3 regions of the Staphylococcus chromogenes genome follow, and region 3 is predicted to be linked to each of the others. Evidence: predicted binding sites of a transcription regulator. Region 3 holds the regulator's gene; each other region holds the start of a gene.
What was found. The regulator LexA, encoded in region 3, represses DNA repair genes until DNA is damaged. The targets are predictions, from matches to a motif close to CGAACATATGTTCG.
Positions count from the first base shown of each region.

Region 1 (6,283 bases), 360 kb from region 3:
ACACGCTAACTGCTGCTATTATTCCAGTGTTGGTCGGTACTGCACTCGCAAAAATCTTTCAACTTGGGAGTGAAGATCGCATTAATATTGGATTATTTCTAGCAATGTTGCTCGCTTGTCTTCTTATTCAAGCAGCAACAAATATGTTTAACGAATATTACGACTTTAAAAAAGGCCTCGATGACCACGAATCAGTAGGTATCGGTGGCGCAATCGTCCGACATGGAATGACTCCTAAATCTATCTTCAACTTAGCGATTGCCTTTTACGTCATCGCAGCGATTTTAGGTCTCTTTATAGCAGCTCAAACGTCATTTTGGCTTATCCCTGTAGGACTCATTTGTATGGCTATTGGGTATTTGTACACAGGTGGCCCTTTTCCGATTTCATGGACACCCTTTGGTGAAATTTTCTCAGGGTTATTCATGGGCATGATTATCATTTTAATTGCCTTCTTTATTCAAATCGGCCATGTCGAAGGGTTTGCGGTTTGGATGAGTATTCCAATAGTGATTACAATCGGTCTTATCAATATGGCGAACAACATACGAGATCGTGTCAAGGACCGACAAAGCGGCCGACGTACATTGCCTATTTTGTTAGGTAAGCGTCTTTCTTTAATTGTTCTTGCAGTAATGTATGTAATCGCATATGTATGGGTGATTTATACCGTGTTTTTTGTCGCAGGAGGCTCTATTTTCTATTTACTCGTTTTACTGAGCTTTCCTTGGCCAATTAAAGTGTACCGTCGCTTTAAAAAGCACGATACACCTGCTTCAATGATGCCTGCCATGGCAGCAGCTGGAAAAACAAACACATTTTTCGGACTCTTATATGCACTTGGCATATATATTAGCGCGTTACTTGGTAATATTTAAACATTATCCCACTTAACAACGGTTAAGTGGGATTTGTTTCGTCTTTTTTAATTTGTATCAATTGATGGCGATAATTAAAAAACTGACGATAACTTAAATATGTCGCCACTAATGCCGAAATGATCGTCGCCGTCGTATGAATAAATACAACCATTAATTGAAATTTAATTGCTTGTAATGGTGGTACTCCCGCAATAATCAAACCTGTCATCATCCCCGGAATGGAAACAAGCCCATAAGTCTTCACAGAATCGATGGTTGGGACAATAGCCACTTTAATACTTTCACGAATCGCATCTTTAGCCGCTAGTGATGGTGCAGCACCTAGCGAAAGCTTCGCCTCAATGGATTCCGTTTCCTTTGTAAAAATGCGGTCTAAATTTTGATAGCTTAAATTAATCGCAATCATACCGTTACTACCTACCATTCCAGCAACAGGAATGATTTCATTAGGTGTAAAATTAATCGCTCCCGTGAGTAAAACACCACCGAGTGATAACACCGCCCCTGTCATAATGGCGATAAACGAAACCCAAAAAACATGCCGTTGAATAGAAGAAGCTCGTTTACGCGTATTGGCTGCAGCATTAATCATAATCACTAACATTAAAGCAAGGACAATCCATGCCTCTTGTACTTTAAATACAAATTCCAATAAAAAGCCAATTAAAACCAACTGTATGACTGCACGTATCGCCGCAATGATTAAATCTTTGGCAATATGTAATTTTTCTTTATAAGAAATAAAAATAGGAACGAGCAATAAAAGAGAAGTCAATAAGAGCGACGTTGTTGTCATGCGTGCGCCCCCTTCTCTATTTCACCATTGCGAACCGTGATAACACGATGAAAATGACGTTCACTTTGCGCTTTGTTATGCGTAATCCATAACACAGAAGTTCCGTTTTTTACCATGTCAAAAATCAATTGTTCAACTTGCGCACTATTTTTATCATCAAGCGCACTTGTCGCTTCATCTAACAGTAACAACTCAGGTTGATACATGAGTTGACGTGCAATGGTAATCCGTTGTTGTTCGCCTCCCGACATACGATGGACAGAAGCGTTCAATTTATATTTTTTCAATCCTACTACTTCTAGCAAATGCTTTGCACGTGCTTTGTCAAAAGACTGGTCACGTGCAATAGAAGGAAACGCTAAATTATCTTGAACTGTCTCTCCAAATAATTCGACTCTTTGGGGTAAATAACTCACACGTTGTCTTAGTTCTTCAGGCGAATAATCTTGATAAGCATGCCCCTTAAAATAAATATTTCCTTCAGTCGGTGAGATTAAATCACCAATAACCCGAAGCAAGGTACTCTTTCCACTGCCAGAGGGTCCTACAACAGCAATCGCTTCCCCTGGTTTTACCTTCAAATCAATTTGATTTAAAATGCGTTGATCATCGACATGATAACTCACATTTTTTAAATCAAGCATCCTATCCCTCCTTAGCTTTGATAGGTCATATAATGATAGGTGTGACCATACAACGTCTTTTTATTTGTCGGTTGAAATCCCATTTGTTCATAAATTTTTCTCGCGACCGTGTTCGTTTGATCACAATTTAAACTTAACTTTTGCTCTTTATAATGGGACATCACATGTTGCATTAAAGCTTTAGCTATCCCACGCCCTCTAAACGCTGGAAAAGTTGCAATTGATTCTATGTAAATGTCCCCATCATCGGCTTCTTTGACGGGTAATGGGGTTTCTGTAGATAAAGGGAACGCTTTAGCACAAGTGAGCGTCCTCCAAGACTGTTCGTACTGTAGTTCTTTATTCCCCTCATAAGTGACAATCATCCCCGCCACTTGACTGTCCACCTCGTAGACATGAACATGTCGATAATGATTGCGATAAGGGATGTCCGTCACACTGTGTTGTATTGCTTGAATGACTTCTTCCTTTGGATATTTCCTTACAATTTCTAATTCCATATCTTTCCAAATTATGTAGGACAATTCGGCAATCGATTGCGCATCTGCTTCTTTCGCTTCACGTATCATAAGCGCGCCTCCTTTATTTATTATTCTAGAGGATTCTTCAAATTTATGAAATGCGAAAGCTTTATTTTCATGTAAATAACAAAAAAGAACACCGCAATTGCAGTGTTCTTTTACAAATAAAATATAATATATATAAGTAACCCTATACCTACCACTATTGATATCATCAGTGTTCAATCCACGCACTTTCACCTATTATTATACCGCAAACAACTGGCGTTTTTTACAATAAATTAGTGCCATTATCTAAATTTTGTTCTTAAAAGTGAGTAGTCGTCCCTTATTTATGAAGATATTTGTGTTATTTTTGTATTTAAAACAAAAATAACGGCTAGTGAACAACTCACCAACCGTTAAAAGTATAGAACCACAAAATACCGTCATATCAACGTATATAGATACGTGATACAACGGTAAATTTAAGAAATATAAACAAATAACGGAAACGGAGGGATTCGAACCCTCGCGCCGCTCTCGCGACCTACACCCTTAGCAGGGGCGCCTCTTCAGCCAACTTGAGTACGTTTCCTTATGGCTCCACAGGTAGGACTCGAACCTACGACCGATCGGTTAACAGCCGATAGCTCTACCACTGAGCTACTGTGGATAAATAATATTTTTTGTAAGCACAGATACTATTATATCAATTCACTTGAAGAAATCAAGCCTTAAAATTAAAAAAGTTAACGGAATATTTACACTATCCCTTTCAGAATTCCGCCAACTTTACATTTTACGCAATAAAATGATTATTCGCACCTACTCTATCGCATAAAGTTCGTTCAAAGCAATAGTGAGATAATCCTTTTGACGTTCATTGGTAATGACGAGCTCATTGTTTAACGTGTTGATGGATGCAATATACCCTTCTATCGTGTGAATATGACCTGAGCGCCAATAGCTTATTTTCGCAACTTCATTTTTAGATATTTTAAAGTGTAACATATGATTGATTTCAATCATTTGATCTTCACTTAAATCTGGACGATCAATTTTCAGTTGATTCGCCTCAAATTGTTGAATTCTTTCAAATTGTTCAGGTAGCGTCGCAAATGGTGCCCATTTCACAATTCCGCGTCCCATTGGAATGCGCGTATTCAAATATTGTCTTGGTATTTTACGATAATCCGTTTCTGCTTGATATTCTGGAGGAAGTGTACGATCCATCATTTTTATCACCTCAAACATATTATAGAACATATGTTCGGTTTTGTGAAGTGCCAAATTAAATTGTCTGTCCTTGTCAAAAATTCATTAAAGGAACTGCTGACGTTTAGCCACACCACTCTTATCTATTTATCCGCATTCTAAAAAGCATGAAATCCCATCTATAATTTTTTTACAAAGCGCAACATGTCTCGACACCAAATGCCATTTTCATAAATTAAAGGCTCATTATCTTGAACGAAAAAATCAAATGTAATGTCAACTAACCTAAAACCTGCTTTTTGATAAAATGCGATTTGATTAAGACTTGAATTTCCAGTGCCTACAATAATATCTTGATACTGGTGTTGTGATGCATAATTGATGGCATGATTTAATAAGCATTTTCCGATCCCTTTGCCTTGGTGTTGCTCACACACAGCAATATTCATCAATTCAATGCGAGCATTATCCCGCTTCATCAATACATAACACCCGATAACCTCACCTTTTTCTTTGTATAACATACACACGCCCTCTTCCAAATATCGATACACGCGTTTAACAGAAGGGTCTGCGAGCAATAAAAGATTCATGGGGGCTTCCATCATAGATTTTAATCGTTCAAACATGCTTCAATGAACTCCTCAAAAAGAACACTTATACTTCTAGCGTATCATACAGTCTAGAAGCATAAGTGTATAACAAGTAAAAATTCCAATATTGATACAAATAGCTTTCAAGTCATTTTCAAGCTGATATGTTTTTAAATCTACCGTAATTAATGTTTTCTAGACGACTGACACGTGAAGTTTCTCAAATACATAAAAACATTTCATACAAGTTCTTATAACAAAGTCTTTTACTTTGAGATATTGATAACTACTCTAGAAAGTAATATGACGAAAAATAAAAGTTATTCTTGCAACTGAGTTTCTAAACTTAAATCAATGTATTAACTGAACATGAGTATCACTTTAAATGGTTTAAATCGTAGAAATTAAACGAAGCAATTAAAAGGAACTTCTATAATTCTGGAAGATTTGGAAATGGTTTTGAAGCATCCGGAGCTGGTTCAAATTTAGCTCGCTTTTTCTCTAAAACAGCATATCTTGAGAGCGTCTCAAAAATATTAAAATTGTCATGATTATAGTCTATAGGTTTTTCAGGGTTCATCGTAAGCACTTTCGCTCTACGATCAAGCAAATAAGAAAAAGTAATACAATTTCGAAACTGTGTTCTGATTGTATGTTCTGACGCATTAATAATAACAGACTGACGGTTCGCAAAAATGACTTTTGTACGTGCACCTTTTAATTTTATTATTTGCTCAACAAAATGCATATTAATCCATGAATTGTCGGAAGTTCTATCAGAATGTGATGGAAAATAAAATGACGGGAATAACGGAGTAATATTAATTGGAAGTTTACTTTTGAGATCTGAAATACGTTGCGTTTGATCCTTTCTTAAGCGGTAGGGTTCACCATAGCATTTACAACTGTTCTCAATGATCTCAATCGGAGGTTCGTGAACGATAATAGGTGGTGCATCATAGCGGAAAATTTCTGTGCTCTCATTGAAGCCATTTGGACCATCTATTGGGCGAAGAAGCATGTCTCCTTTCATAAGGATATATTTTTTTGCATTAGGGTATTCTGTCATAGAATCCCTCCTTTTCTTATTATTTTTTATATCTCTTTATACCTTTATTATATTCATAATTTCAAGAGTGTCAACCTATATTTGATATTTTTTTAAATTTAATTTTACAACTCGTAGGAGCGACGTAATCCATTTTAAAAAAATTCTGAATATTCATTGCATTTATCTCCTTCTTTCGATATACTTTTATTTAACTATTCTAACAACATATAAGGAGTGATTTATCATGAAACACAAAATAGAAATACAAACACACGATACTACTGATGCCATGCGTATGATTCATCAACTCGCTGTTGAAATGGTCATTGAAGATGCTCTGAAAATTCAGCGTAAACAGAAGTTAAAACAATTAATTGATGAAGCTTTATGTAATAAGAATGAAGCCCAATTCAAAGCCTATACAGAAGAATTTTTACAATTGGAGGAACATGAAATTGAAACACTCGGATAGTTCCAGTCATTCCCATTAAAACAGGTCGAAACATTGAACATTACCAATGCATCGACCTGTTATTTTTTTATACCATTAAATTAATAATGTCTTCTTTTGCAATATCTCCAAAATAATAATAGAAATCA
Region 1 is NZ_CP118953.1:1,710,259-1,716,541, forward strand. Features, by position in the region: gene PYW36_RS08325 (1,4-dihydroxy-2-naphthoate polyprenyltransferase) at 1-878, shown strand, start outside; gene PYW36_RS08330 (ABC transporter permease) at 901-1,677, opposite strand; gene PYW36_RS08335 (ABC transporter ATP-binding protein) at 1,674-2,321, opposite strand; gene PYW36_RS08340 (GNAT family N-acetyltransferase) at 2,333-2,890, opposite strand; tRNA gene PYW36_RS08345 (tRNA-Ser) at 3,331-3,419, opposite strand; tRNA gene PYW36_RS08350 (tRNA-Asn) at 3,423-3,497, opposite strand; gene PYW36_RS08355 (YolD-like family protein) at 3,650-4,060, opposite strand; gene PYW36_RS08360 (GNAT family N-acetyltransferase) at 4,219-4,668, opposite strand; gene PYW36_RS08365 (competence protein ComK) at 5,063-5,701, opposite strand; gene PYW36_RS08370 (IDEAL domain-containing protein) at 5,928-6,155, shown strand; gene lplA (lipoate--protein ligase) at 6,223-6,283, opposite strand, start outside.
Region 1: PYW36_RS08355 (YolD-like family protein) is a predicted target of LexA. The motif match lies at 4,084-4,097, and genes of this name have one in related genera.

Region 2 (6,283 bases), 530 kb from region 3:
TCAAACTCTTCAAATTTTAATGGACGGTTGTCTAAGGCGCTTGGCAAACGAAAGCCGTGTTCAACTAAAACGTTTTTTCGGGCTTGGTCTCCATTATACATTCCCCGAATCTGAGGTAAGGTCACATGGGATTCGTCTATCATGATGAGCCAGTCCTCACCGAAATAGTCTAAGAGTGTATAAGGGGTAGATCCTAATGGGCGTAACGTTAAATGAACGGAATAGTTTTCGATGCCTGAACAAAATCCCATTTCTCGCATCATTTCTAAATCATAATTTGTACGCTGTTCTAAGCGCTGAGCCTCTAAAAGTTTATTTTCACTGCGAAGTTTTTCAAGTTGTGTTGCTAATTCCTTTTCAATACGTTCAATGGCTAATTTCATCTTTTCATCGCGTGTGACGAAGTGAGATGCTGGGAATAAAGCAAAATGTTCACGCTCACGTAAAACTTCTCCAGTTAAATAATTGATTTCACTCACACGGTCAATTTCATCACCAAAAAATTCAACACGAATACATAGCTCGTCTTTAGAGGCCGGGAAAATTTCAACGACATCTCCTCTAACGCGGAATGTTCCCCGTTTAAAGTCAATGTCATTTCGTGTATATTGAACATCAACTAATTTTCTTAGCAATTCGCTGCGGTCCATTTCCATACCGACGCGTATACTCACAACTAAATCTTTATATTCATCCGGGTTCCCTAAACCATAGATACAACTAACACTTGCGATGATGATTACGTCATCTCTTTCGAACAACGCACTTGTCGCTGAGTGCCGTAGTTGGTCAATCTCATCATTAATAGAGGCATCCTTTTCAATAAAAGTGTCTGTGGAGGGTACATAAGCTTCTGGTTGATAGTAGTCATAATAGCTGACAAAATATTCGACTCTATTTTCAGGGAAGAATTCTTTAAACTCGCTATAAAGCTGTCCTGCTAACGTTTTATTATGGGCAATGATTAAGGTCGGTTTCCCAACTTCTTTGATGACATTACTCATCGTAAAAGTTTTACCCGTTCCAGTGGCACCGAGTAAGGTTTGATGGCGTTTACCTTCATTGATACCTTTGGCAAGTTCAGCAATCGCCTTAGGTTGGTCCCCTTGTGGATCAAATTCTGAAGCAATCTTAAAATCATGGTGCTCCATCTATGTTCGCCCCTTTCACAGCAATATTAAACATATTTTAACAAATTTTTTCAGTTTATTCCAAACATCTGTTCGGCAATTTCAACTCTCTTTTTTCACTTTCCACTATAACAAACATCTAAAAGAAGGATAAGATATCCATATGAGGGGTATCTTATCCTTCAGTATCGTGATGTTTATGAATATGCAATTGATCAACAATAATATAACCTGCTAATAGCGAAACGACATCTAAAAAAATAATCCATTCATTATGAAAAAAACCTTTGTAGACAGAGGCGCCAATCAAGACAAGCGTGATGAAAGTTCCCACCCATTTACTGCGTGTAATTGCACTAAAAATAACGACAAGAACACACGGAAAAAAGGCTGCTAGCATATACCAAATCAATGGAATCACGCTTTCTTATTGTTTAATATTTGCATCGTTGTTTCACGCAACTCTGAACGTGGAATAAATTTTTCAGTGAGCATTTCGGGAATGATATTTTCAATAAAATCTTGAACAGAATATAGATGATCAAACTGCATAATCGTTTCTAAACTCATCTCATAAATTTCAAAAAATAAAGGTTCTGGATTACGTTTTTGAATTTCACCAAACGTTTCATAAAGAAGATCAATCTTATCAGCCACTGCTAATATTTGCCCTTCTAACGAATCATCTTTACCCTCTTGAAGTCTTTGGCGATAGATGTCTCTATATTTTTCTGGTATTTCCTCGGTAATAAAAGTATCTACCATCTCTTCTTCAACTTGTGAAAACAATTTTTTTAATTCGCCACTCGCATATTTTACGGGTGTTTTAATATCCCCTGTAAATATTTCAGCAAAGTCGTGATTCAACGCCTTCTCATACAAACTTTTCCAATCGACTTCTTTACCGTGATATTCTTCCACCGTTCCTAAATACTGCGCAATTTTCGTTACTTTAAAAGAATGCGCAGCCACGTTATGTTCAAAATATTTGAATTTACCTGGCAAACGAATTAATTTTTCTAAATCAGATAGTCTTTTAAAATATTGATGTACACCCATTACCAGACCCCCTATCACGTCGTTGAGCTTGTTCCGTTTTCTGAAAGTATTTTCTAGTTTGATGATAATATAACACAAAATGAACGATTCTATCACTATATATATTCATTGAATATAAATATTCACATTTAATGAATATAATCGTACTGATTGAAATCGTGAATGATTCTTTGATTGACCACATATGGCGCTATCCAATTCATCTCTGAAACAATAATATGCGTGGGTAAGATTTTTTCTACAATGGCCACGTGTCCATACACGCCTTCTTTGGTAACAAGAATCGCTCCAAGTTGAGGTGTGTTATTAACGACAAAACCTTGATAGCGTGCCTGATCACCCCAATATTTTGCATCTCCCCAAAGGTTAGAAATAGGTGAATTTAATTCCAAGCGTCTCTGAAATGCATAAAATGTACATTGGCCTTGTGTATAAAGATTAATCGGCACGTTATGTTTTGGAAGAGATATGACTTTGTTTGGAACGAACGGCAAAACTGGTCGTATTAACTTATCTTTTTTAGCATGCTTGTGGGTGATTTTCTTTTGTACTACTCGTCGTGCCCTTTGCTTGCGGGCATATTTTTGAGATTGTTGTAGAGTGTGTAATGGGCGTTGCTCAATTTGAGGATTTTTAGTCAGTTGAGGTTCAAATAGAATCGCTAACCCTTTCGGTGAAAGCGCAAGCCATTGATTCGTCTGGAGTGAATGAAAATGGGGATTATAATTTTGAAATTCCTTCTCAGTCAAATGATAACGTTTTAATATATGCGAAAGTTGTTCATCGGGTTGTACCCTGTGCACATGTTTATTTGGAAAACGTATAGTATCAAAGTGAATTTTTTCTTTTGAGATTTTAGGGTTTAATTTTTCTATCTCTTTAGTTGAGACCCCTGTCGCTTGTGCAATTTCAGAAATTGTCATCTGTTGAGGTAGTGCCACCTCTTGTGTAGGCACTAATAATGTCATGACAGTGACGATGAAACCCTTCATAAAGTCAAACTCCTAATCCTTTTTTAATTCAAAAAACTTGGAGTAAAGAAATCAATATCTACACTCCAAGTTTCAATAGCTACTTTTTATTTTAATTGACTGCGTAAATAAGCATCAATGAAGGCGCCGATGTCACCGTCCATTACTGCATTCACATTTCCGGTCTCTTCATTCGTTCGATGGTCTTTAACCATTGAGTAAGGATGGAAAACATAGGAACGAATTTGACTTCCCCAGCCTATCTCTTTCTGTTCTCCACGTATTTCAGCAAGTTCACGCTCTTTTTGTTCAATTTCTAATTGATACAGCTTAGCTTTTAACATTTTCATTGCGGCTTCTCGGTTTTTAATTTGTGAACGTTCATTTTGGTTGTTCACGACAATACCTGTCGGATGGTGAGTGATACGAATGGCAGATTCCGTTTTATTGATGTGTTGTCCACCTGCACCAGAAGCACGGAATGTATCTACTGTAATATCATCAGGATTAATTTCGACTTCAATTTTTTCATTATTAAACTCTGGAATGACGTCACATGAAGCAAATGAAGTATGGCGTCGACCTGATGAATCAAAAGGTGAAATACGCACTAAACGATGAACACCTTTTTCAGCTTTTAAATAACCATATGCATTGTGCCCTTTAACGATCATTGTCACACTTTTAACGCCTGCTTCATCCCCTGCTTGGTAATCCGCAATTTCAACTTTAAAACCTTGTTGTTCACAAAAGCGTTGGTACATACGTAGCAGCATATTCGTCCAATCTTGTGACTCTGTACCACCCGCACCCGGATGAAGTTCCATGATGGCGTTATTGGCATCATGTTCACCGTCAAGCAACAACTGTAATTCAAAACGATCTATTTTCTTATCATAGTCAGCCACAGTCGCTTCTAATTCATTCTTCATTTCTTCATCATATTCTTCTTGTAATAATTCATAAGTTGCCATCATATCTTCAATATCATGATTTATTTCATGATACGTATTGACAACTGACTTCAGCGCATTATTTTGATCAATAATCTCTTGCGCACGTGCTTGATCGTCCCAAAATGTGGTTTCAGCCATCATTTCTTCATACTCTTGAATATCGGTCTCTTTTTTTTCTAAGTCAAAGAGACCCCCTAAGCTGATCAAGTTTAGTCTCGAAGTTTTCAATATGACGTTTTATCTCTGATAGTTCCATTACGGCACTCCTTACCTTTTTTATTATTTACCACAACAGTTTTTATATTTTTTGCCACTTCCGCAAGGACAAGGTTCATTACGTCCTACTTCGTGCTCTTTAACGATAGGTTGAGGTTTTACTTTTTCTTTCCCATCGTTCGTAGAGACGTGTTGACCTTCAAATTCCTTTGTCTTTTCACGTTGCACGTCATCTTCAACTGTCACAACTGATTTTAAGATGTATTTACTTACATCTTCTTCAATGCCTTGCATCATAATATCGAAAAGTTCATGACCTTCATTTTGGTAATCACGTAAAGGATTTTGTTGACCATAGGAACGTAAATGAATCCCTTGTCTCAATTGATCCATTGTATCGATGTGGGACGTCCATCGTTCATCAATAGAACGTAATAAAATCATTCTTTCAAATTCTGGCATACGCTCACCAAGGGCTTCTTTTTGACGATTGTATGCTTTTTCTATTTTTTCCCAAATGATGTCGAAAATATCTTCACGATCTTTGCCTTTGATTTCCTCTTCTTTCAATTCACCTTCATGCAAGAACACATCTTCCACATAATGAATTAGTGGTTCATAATCGGGATTTTCAGCATCTTCATTCACGTGATATTGAATCGTACGTTCAAGTGTTGATTTTAACATTTCAATGACAAGGGCTGAACTGCTTTCTTCATCGATAATTCGATTACGCTCTTCGTACATGATTTCACGTTGTTTACGTAACACTTCATCGTATTCTAGAATCCGTTTACGTGCATCAAAGTTGTTACCTTCCACACGTTTTTGTGCGGATTCAACCGCACGCGATACCATTTTAGATTCAATTGGTGTGGAATCGTCCATACCCAGTCGATTCATCATGGATTGCATACGTTCAGAACCAAACCGTACCATTAAATCATCTTGAAGTGACAAGTAAAAACGGCTGTCTCCACGGTCTCCTTGTCGACCTGAACGTCCACGCAATTGGTCATCAATACGTCGTGATTCATGTCTTTCAGTCCCGATAACTGCAAGACCTCCTAAATCTTCTACGCCTTCTCCAAGCTTAATGTCCGTACCACGACCGGCCATGTTTGTAGCAATCGTTACAGCACCGCGTTGTCCTGCATCTGCTACAATTTCGGCTTCACGTTCGTGGTTTTTCGCATTAAGTACGCTATGGCGAATACCACGTTTTTTAAGTAAGTTTGAAATGTATTCACTCGTTTCCACTGCAACTGTACCCAAGAGCACAGGTTGGCCTTTACGGTGTTTTTCAATCACTTCTTCGACCACTGCATCAAATTTTCCTTTTTGACTGACATAAATTAAATCAGAATGATCCACACGTTGGACAGGACGGTTGGTAGGGATTTGCGTTACGGTCATATTATATATATTTCTAAATTCTTCTTCTTCCGTTTTAGCTGTCCCTGTCATACCTGCTAATTTATTGTACATTCTAAAGTAGTTTTGGAAGGTGATAGAAGCCATTGTTTTAGACTCATTTTGAATTTTAACCGATTCTTTAGCTTCAATAGCTTGATGTAACCCTTCTGAAAATCGTCGTCCGGGCATTGTACGACCTGTGAATTGGTCAACAATTAAAATTTCGCCATTTGATACCATATAATCTATATCACGAGCCATTGTATAATGCGCTCTTAATGCAAGGTTGATGTGGTGAATGATATCCACATGTCGCACATCATATAAATTGTCAATTTTAAACATACGTTCTGCTTTGTCAATCCCTTGCTCAGTAAGCTGAATCGCTTTTGTTTGTACATCATAATTATAATCATCTTCAGCTTTTAGCATTTTGGCAAAGACGTTGGCTTGCGTATACAATGATGTTGATTTTTCTGCCTCACCAGAAATAATCAGAGGTGTACGCGCTTCATCGATTAAAATTGAGTCAACT
Region 2 is NZ_CP118953.1:1,881,858-1,888,140, forward strand. Features, by position in the region: gene uvrB (excinuclease ABC subunit UvrB) at 1-1,151, opposite strand, end outside; gene PYW36_RS09180 (CsbA family protein) at 1,306-1,542, opposite strand; gene PYW36_RS09185 (YfbR-like 5'-deoxynucleotidase) at 1,548-2,189, opposite strand; gene PYW36_RS09190 (CHAP domain-containing protein) at 2,318-3,181, opposite strand; one part of gene prfB (peptide chain release factor 2) at 3,268-4,299, opposite strand; one part of gene prfB (peptide chain release factor 2) at 4,301-4,372, opposite strand; gene secA (preprotein translocase subunit SecA) at 4,396-6,283, opposite strand, start outside.
Region 2: uvrB (excinuclease ABC subunit UvrB) is a predicted target of LexA. The motif match lies at 1,213-1,226, and genes of this name have one in related genera.

Region 3 (6,283 bases):
CAACAACAGAAATATCTTCCTTGTTAAATTTTGCTGCTAAGTGCTTTTCAGCCATAGCCATACCTACTGACATTGCAAAACCTTGTCCAAGTGGTCCTGTTGTAATTTCTACACCTTTTGTATGGTGATATTCTGGATGACCTGGTGTTTTGGAATCCCATTGTCTAAATTGCTTGAGCTCTTCTAACTCTAAACCACCAGACACGTGAAGTAAGCTATATAATAAAGCTGAGCCATGACCTGCTGACAACACGAAACGATCACGGTTAAAATACGTATTAGAATTTGGATTGAAATTTAAATGTTGTGTCCAAAGGGTATATGCCATTGGCGCAGCACCCATCGGTAATCCTGGGTGCCCTGAATTTGCTTTTTCAATTGCGTCGATACTGAGGGCACGTATCGTATTTACTGCATGTATATCTTTTTGTCCAAACATATTATGACTTCCTTTCTATTCGCTACTAGAGCTATTATACCTTATAAATGTGAATAATATCTAAAATTTCACAAGATTTTTACTTTCCACGCGTGTGGTTCTTTTTTTGAATCTCTTTTAATTTATCAGGTGTAACATCATTTCCTTCTGGATCAATGACTTTCGTGTGTTCAATTTGATCTTTGAAACTATTACGAAACGTCGTTAAATATTCACTTCTTAATTTTGATTGTTCTTTCGCTTCAGCTTCAGTCAATCCTTCATTTTTCTTTTTCTTAGCCAATGCATTGATGCGATTTAATTTATCTTGACTCAGCATATTAGTAAACCTCCGTCATTATTCTCTACAAAATATAACAGAAACGCCTTATAAAACCAAACACCACGACTTAATCCGTAGTATATAAAAAGGACAATGTAACCGTTTATGACTCAGTTACATTGCCCTTCGTAATTTTCCAAAAATCTCATGCCTCATTTTTATATGACTTGCCCCCTAAATTCTAGTAAGTGCATCAAAGATGTTTAAACAAATTGAATAAAGATTTTATCTTAAACTTACTGCGAGAACACTCTGTTGGTCGTTTGCTTTTTGTTCGTATTTTTGAACCTGTTCGGATGAGTTAGATTTAATTTGATGGTCTGTCATTTCGTACGTTTGTTCTGTATATGCTGTTTGGCTCGCCATTATAAAAAAGACAAAAAAGAGAACCATAGAAGCAATAAAAACAGATAAATATAGATATAATTCATTTAATTTAGTTTTAATCATAATCAACATCTCCTAGAACATTTGTTTGTGTTATCACTTTAACAGAACGAATGTTCTATGTCAATACTAAAACGAACAAATGTTTGTTCTGTTCGGATAACTATGCTATAATGTACATAAATCAAGCAAAGGAGTGCTCACATATGAGAGAGTTAACAAAAAGACAAGAAGAAATATTTGAGTTTATTAAGCATATTGTTCAATCGAAAGGTTATCCACCAAGTGTTCGTGAAATTGGAGAAGCTGTAGGGTTAGCTTCAAGTTCAACTGTTCATGGTCATTTATCTCGACTTGAAGAAAAAGGATACATTCGACGTGACCCTACAAAACCTAGAGCTATTGAAATTGTGAGCGAACTTATGGGGGACCCAGTTAATATGGAAGAAACGATTTATGTTCCAGTCATTGGGAAAGTTACTGCTGGTACTCCTATTACTGCAGTAGAAAATGTTGAAGAATATTATCCTTTACCAGAACACTTCACCTCTACTCACAATGGGCAAATCTTTATTTTAAATGTTGTCGGTGATAGTATGATTGAAGCGGGTATTTTAGATGGTGATAAAGTCATCGTGAGAAGTCAAACTATAGCAGAAAATGGAGATATTATCGTTGCGATGACTGAAGATGATGAAGCGACTGTTAAACGTTTTTATAAAGAGAAAAACCGCTATCGTTTACAACCTGAAAATAGTAGCTTAGAACCCATTTATCTTGAAAACGTTACTGTTTTAGGAAAAGTTGTAGGTCTATTTAGAGAACTTTAATTAAAACATCTCCTTTGCTAAATAAACAAAACCACCCGTGTGAATGGGTGGTTTTTTGGTTCTATGTTAAAAAGCGCAAAGCGGGAAATACCGCCTTACGCTTCTTTCTTTTGTAGTATTTCTTTAACGCGTTCTAATATATCTTCGTTTTGTTCATCTACTTCTGATATATTCTGTGTTTTTTGGTTATCATCTTTCATCTTATCAACCTCATTTGATTGATAATTTCCCATATCGTACAAATTTAAACATTAACCCGTATAGTTTTCTGTCCAGTAAGGTTGTTTCTTAGTATTAAAAGCAACACCTACGCCTAAAGTCGTTACGTTTCCATGTAAAATATTCTTACGATGTCCTGCAGAATTCATTAATCCTTGATGGGCAAATATTGCGCTTTGTTGTCCGTAGGCTAGATTTTCTGCAGCTGCATTGAACTGATGATGATCATTTTTCATACGATCAAAAGGTGACTCCCCTTTTAAGTTAGTATGATCAAAATATTGATGCTCAGCCATGTCTTCACTATGTTTGCGTGCGGTATTTGAAAGTGAATCAGAGGATTTTAACGTGTTCAATCCATTTTGCACACGTGTCGCATTCACAAGATAAAAGTCCATCTTTTCATAGCTTTTAGCTAAACTTGTAGATGGGGCGGCATATTGATTTTGCAAGCGATTTTCCATATCTTTGCTGACTTGTAAGAGCGCCGTTAAATGGTTGTTATTATACTTGTCATAAAATGCCGTCGTGTAAATGTTATCTTTGTCAAATACATCATATTCGTCATTATTTTGACGATATATCGTATTTCCTTTTCGAATTTCCTCTAAAGGTTTACCAAGTTTTTCACGAACAACGTCTTTAGGTGTATTATATTTGATTCCAGACTTAGAAGTAATAAGATTTTGATTACTAAATAGACCATGTACTTTACCATCAATATAACTTACTAATACAAAATCTCGGTAATCTTGATGGTAGACATACCATTTTGTCCCATACTCATTATCTAAAGTATCTACCGGGGAACCAAGTTGTGTTTCTACCTCTTTTTGCGTCATATTCATTTGGATATTTCGTACTGCAAAGGATTGTTGCTTTGGTGTTTTTAATTGCGTGTGTGACGTGTTACCTTCTACAATATGGTCTACTTTTTCAGTAAGTGGTCGTGTAAGTTGATGCATCGCTTCAGTGGGTTGTATAGGTACAGAAAGAATCAGTATACAACCTAGGATTAGAAATGATAAAAATGATCTAATAGAAATCCACTCCTATATTTAGTCTCTATCGCCGTTAAAAATTGAATTTCTCACTACCACATAATCCACTTTACGTAAAGCATCAATATCCTTGCCACCTGCATAAGAAATTGAGCTTTGTAGATCTTCTTGCATCTCGATAAGGGTATCTTTAAGAGAACCTTTATGTTCGACAAACATTTTTTTGCCTTCTACATTTTTACGTTCTCCCTTTTGATATTCCGAAGCACTACCGAAATATTCTTTATATTTCTTCCCATCGAGTTCTACAGTTTCGCCAGGTGATTCGTCATGAGCAGCGAAAAGTGAACCAATCATCACCATTGAAGCACCAAATCGTACGGATTTAGCAATGTCTCCATGCGTTCGAATCCCTCCATCAGCGATAATAGGCTTACGTGCAGCTTTACTACAGTGATTAACAGCAGCAAGTTGCCATCCACCTGTACCAAAACCTGTTTTAATTTTTGTTATACAAACACGTCCAGGCCCTATACCTACTTTTGTTGCATCCGCGCCAGCGTTTTCTAATTCACGCACCCCTTCAGGTGTCCCTACATTACCTGCAATAACAAACACATCAGGAAGTAATTTTTTGATATGTTGAATCATCTCAATTACTTGATCTGAATGACCATGTGCAATATCAATCGTAATGTATTCAGGAGACAAGTTAGCATCTTTTAGCGACTCAACGAACTTAAATTCTCCTTCTTTAACACCCACTGAAATAGATGCGAATAAGCCTTTTTCCTGCATTCTCTTTACAAAGGGTAAACGTGCAGCTTCATCAAAACGATGCATAATATAGAAGTAATCATTCGCCGCAAACCACTCTGCAAGGGTCTCATTCATTACCGTTTGCATGTTCGCAGGCACGACAGGTAATTTAAATCGTCTTGGTCCAAATTGAATGGATGTATCAATTTCTGAGCGACTCTTTACAATACTTTTGTTCGGTATAAGCTGAATGTCTTCGTAATCAAAAATTTTCATTAGTCTAATCTCCTTATTCACAATATTCCAAAAGATAATATACTATCTATTGGACATATTGTAAATAAAAGGTGCTTACCAACTTGATTTTTTTACGCCAGGAATTTGACCTTTATGTGCATGTTCTCTAAATGCAATACGAGACATTTCAAATTTACGCATAACTCCTCTAGGACGACCTGTCACTTTACATCTACGTGTGAGACGTGTTGGAGATGCATCTCTTGGTAATTTTTTTAAGCCTTCATAATCTCCTTTCGCTTTTAGTTCACGTCGTAACTCCGCGTATTTAGCAACCATTGCTTCACGCTTTTGTTCTTTGGCAATTTTAGATTTTTTAGCCATATATATTCTCTCCTTCGATTTCAAATCGTAATATTTACGATTTAAATGATAGCACATCCTTTCTTTAGGAATCAAGTCTGTTTTATTATTTTCATTATAATAGAAAGTAAATTTATATTGGCAAATGGCCAAAAACGTGCTAAAATAACAAATCGTAATAGTTTCAATTTAAAAGGAGGTCGACCCTATGCGCGTTAATGTAACATTAGCATGTACTGAATGTGGTGACCGTAACTACATCACTACGAAAAACAAACGTACGAATCCTGAGCGTATCGAAATGATGAAATATTGCCCAAGATTAAATAAACATACGTTACACAGAGAAACAAAATAATCTCTAAACGTTTAGCAGTTACGAAACACACTCATCAAAATACGACGTAGCTACAGCCCGAATCTGTCGGAGTTGTAGCTTTTTTTATTAATAAAAAAGGAGCAAAAGACCTATACCGGTCTTGCCCCTTATAAACTCTATTGAATACCTTTTAAGATATCCTCTAAATCATCAAGCATACCAAGTGCTTTTGCAACACCTTTTCCATAATTAGGATCTGCTTGGTAACAGTTTCTAATGTGGCGATGTTTCACTTCATCTGTTGTACCGTCCATTTCGTTTGCTGTATTGATAAACATACGTTCTTGTTGTTCTGGCGATTGTAAACGGAATAATTTACCCGGTTGTTCAAAGTAATTATCGTCATCTTCTCTGAAATTATGTTCATATGCATCTCCGTTTAACTCTAGAGGTGGACGTTTGTATTCTGGTTGACTTTCATGTGTACCATAACTATTTGGATAATAATGTGTTTGACTTCCTTGGTTGCCATCTAAAATTCTCATTTGACCATCACGGCTGAATGGGCAAAGGTTTTCTACACCGACGCCTTTAGGTTGGTTTACTGGAATTTGCCAGTGGTTTACACCTAAACGATAACGTTGTGCGTCTCCATATGAGAATAAGCGCCCTTGTAGCATTTTATCTGGTGAAAAGTCTAAACCAGGAATGATATTTGTTGGCGCAAAAGCAGCCTGTTCAACATCTTGGAAATAGTTGTCAGGGTTACGATTAAGCTCAAACTCACCAACTTCGATTAAAGGGTATTCCCCTTTGTACCAAACTTTGGTTAAATCAAACGGGTTATCTTTATGATTTTTAGCTTGTTCTTCTGTCATCACTTGAATGTACATTTTCCATTTAGGGAAATCTCCGTTTTCAATGGCATTATACAAATCTCTTTGAGAAGATTCGCGGTCTTCACCTACAATTTTAGCCGCTTCATCAGGCTGTAAGTTTTCAATGCCTTGTTGTGTACGGAAATGGAATTTCACCCATACACGCTCATTATTTGCGTTAATCATGCCATACGTATGTGAACCAAAACCATGCATATGTCTAAAATCTTTTGGAATCCCTCTATCAGTCATTAAAATTGTTACTTGATGCAATGCTTCTGGTAACGATGTCCAGAAATCCCAGTTATTTTGGGCACTTCTCATATTTGTTCTTGGATCTCTTTTTACAGCACGGTTTAAACTTACGAATAATTTCGGGTCACGGAAAAAGAATACAGGCGTGTTGTTACCTACTAAATCCCAGTTACCTTCTTCAGTATAAAATTTGAGGGCAAAACCACGAATGTCTCGTTCTGCATCGGCTGCGCCACGCTCTCCAGCTACAGTTGAGAAACGTGCGAACATCTCA
Region 3 is NZ_CP118953.1:1,354,507-1,360,789, forward strand. Features, by position in the region: gene tkt (transketolase) at 1-439, opposite strand, end outside; gene PYW36_RS06620 (DUF896 domain-containing protein) at 519-758, opposite strand; gene sosA (DNA damage-induced cell division inhibitor SosA) at 987-1,211, opposite strand; gene lexA (transcriptional repressor LexA) at 1,355-1,978, shown strand; gene PYW36_RS06635 (CAP domain-containing protein) at 2,230-3,162, opposite strand; gene guaC (GMP reductase) at 3,256-4,233, opposite strand; gene rpsN (30S ribosomal protein S14) at 4,309-4,578, opposite strand; gene rpmG (50S ribosomal protein L33) at 4,766-4,915, shown strand; gene PYW36_RS06655 (catalase) at 5,053-6,283, opposite strand, start outside.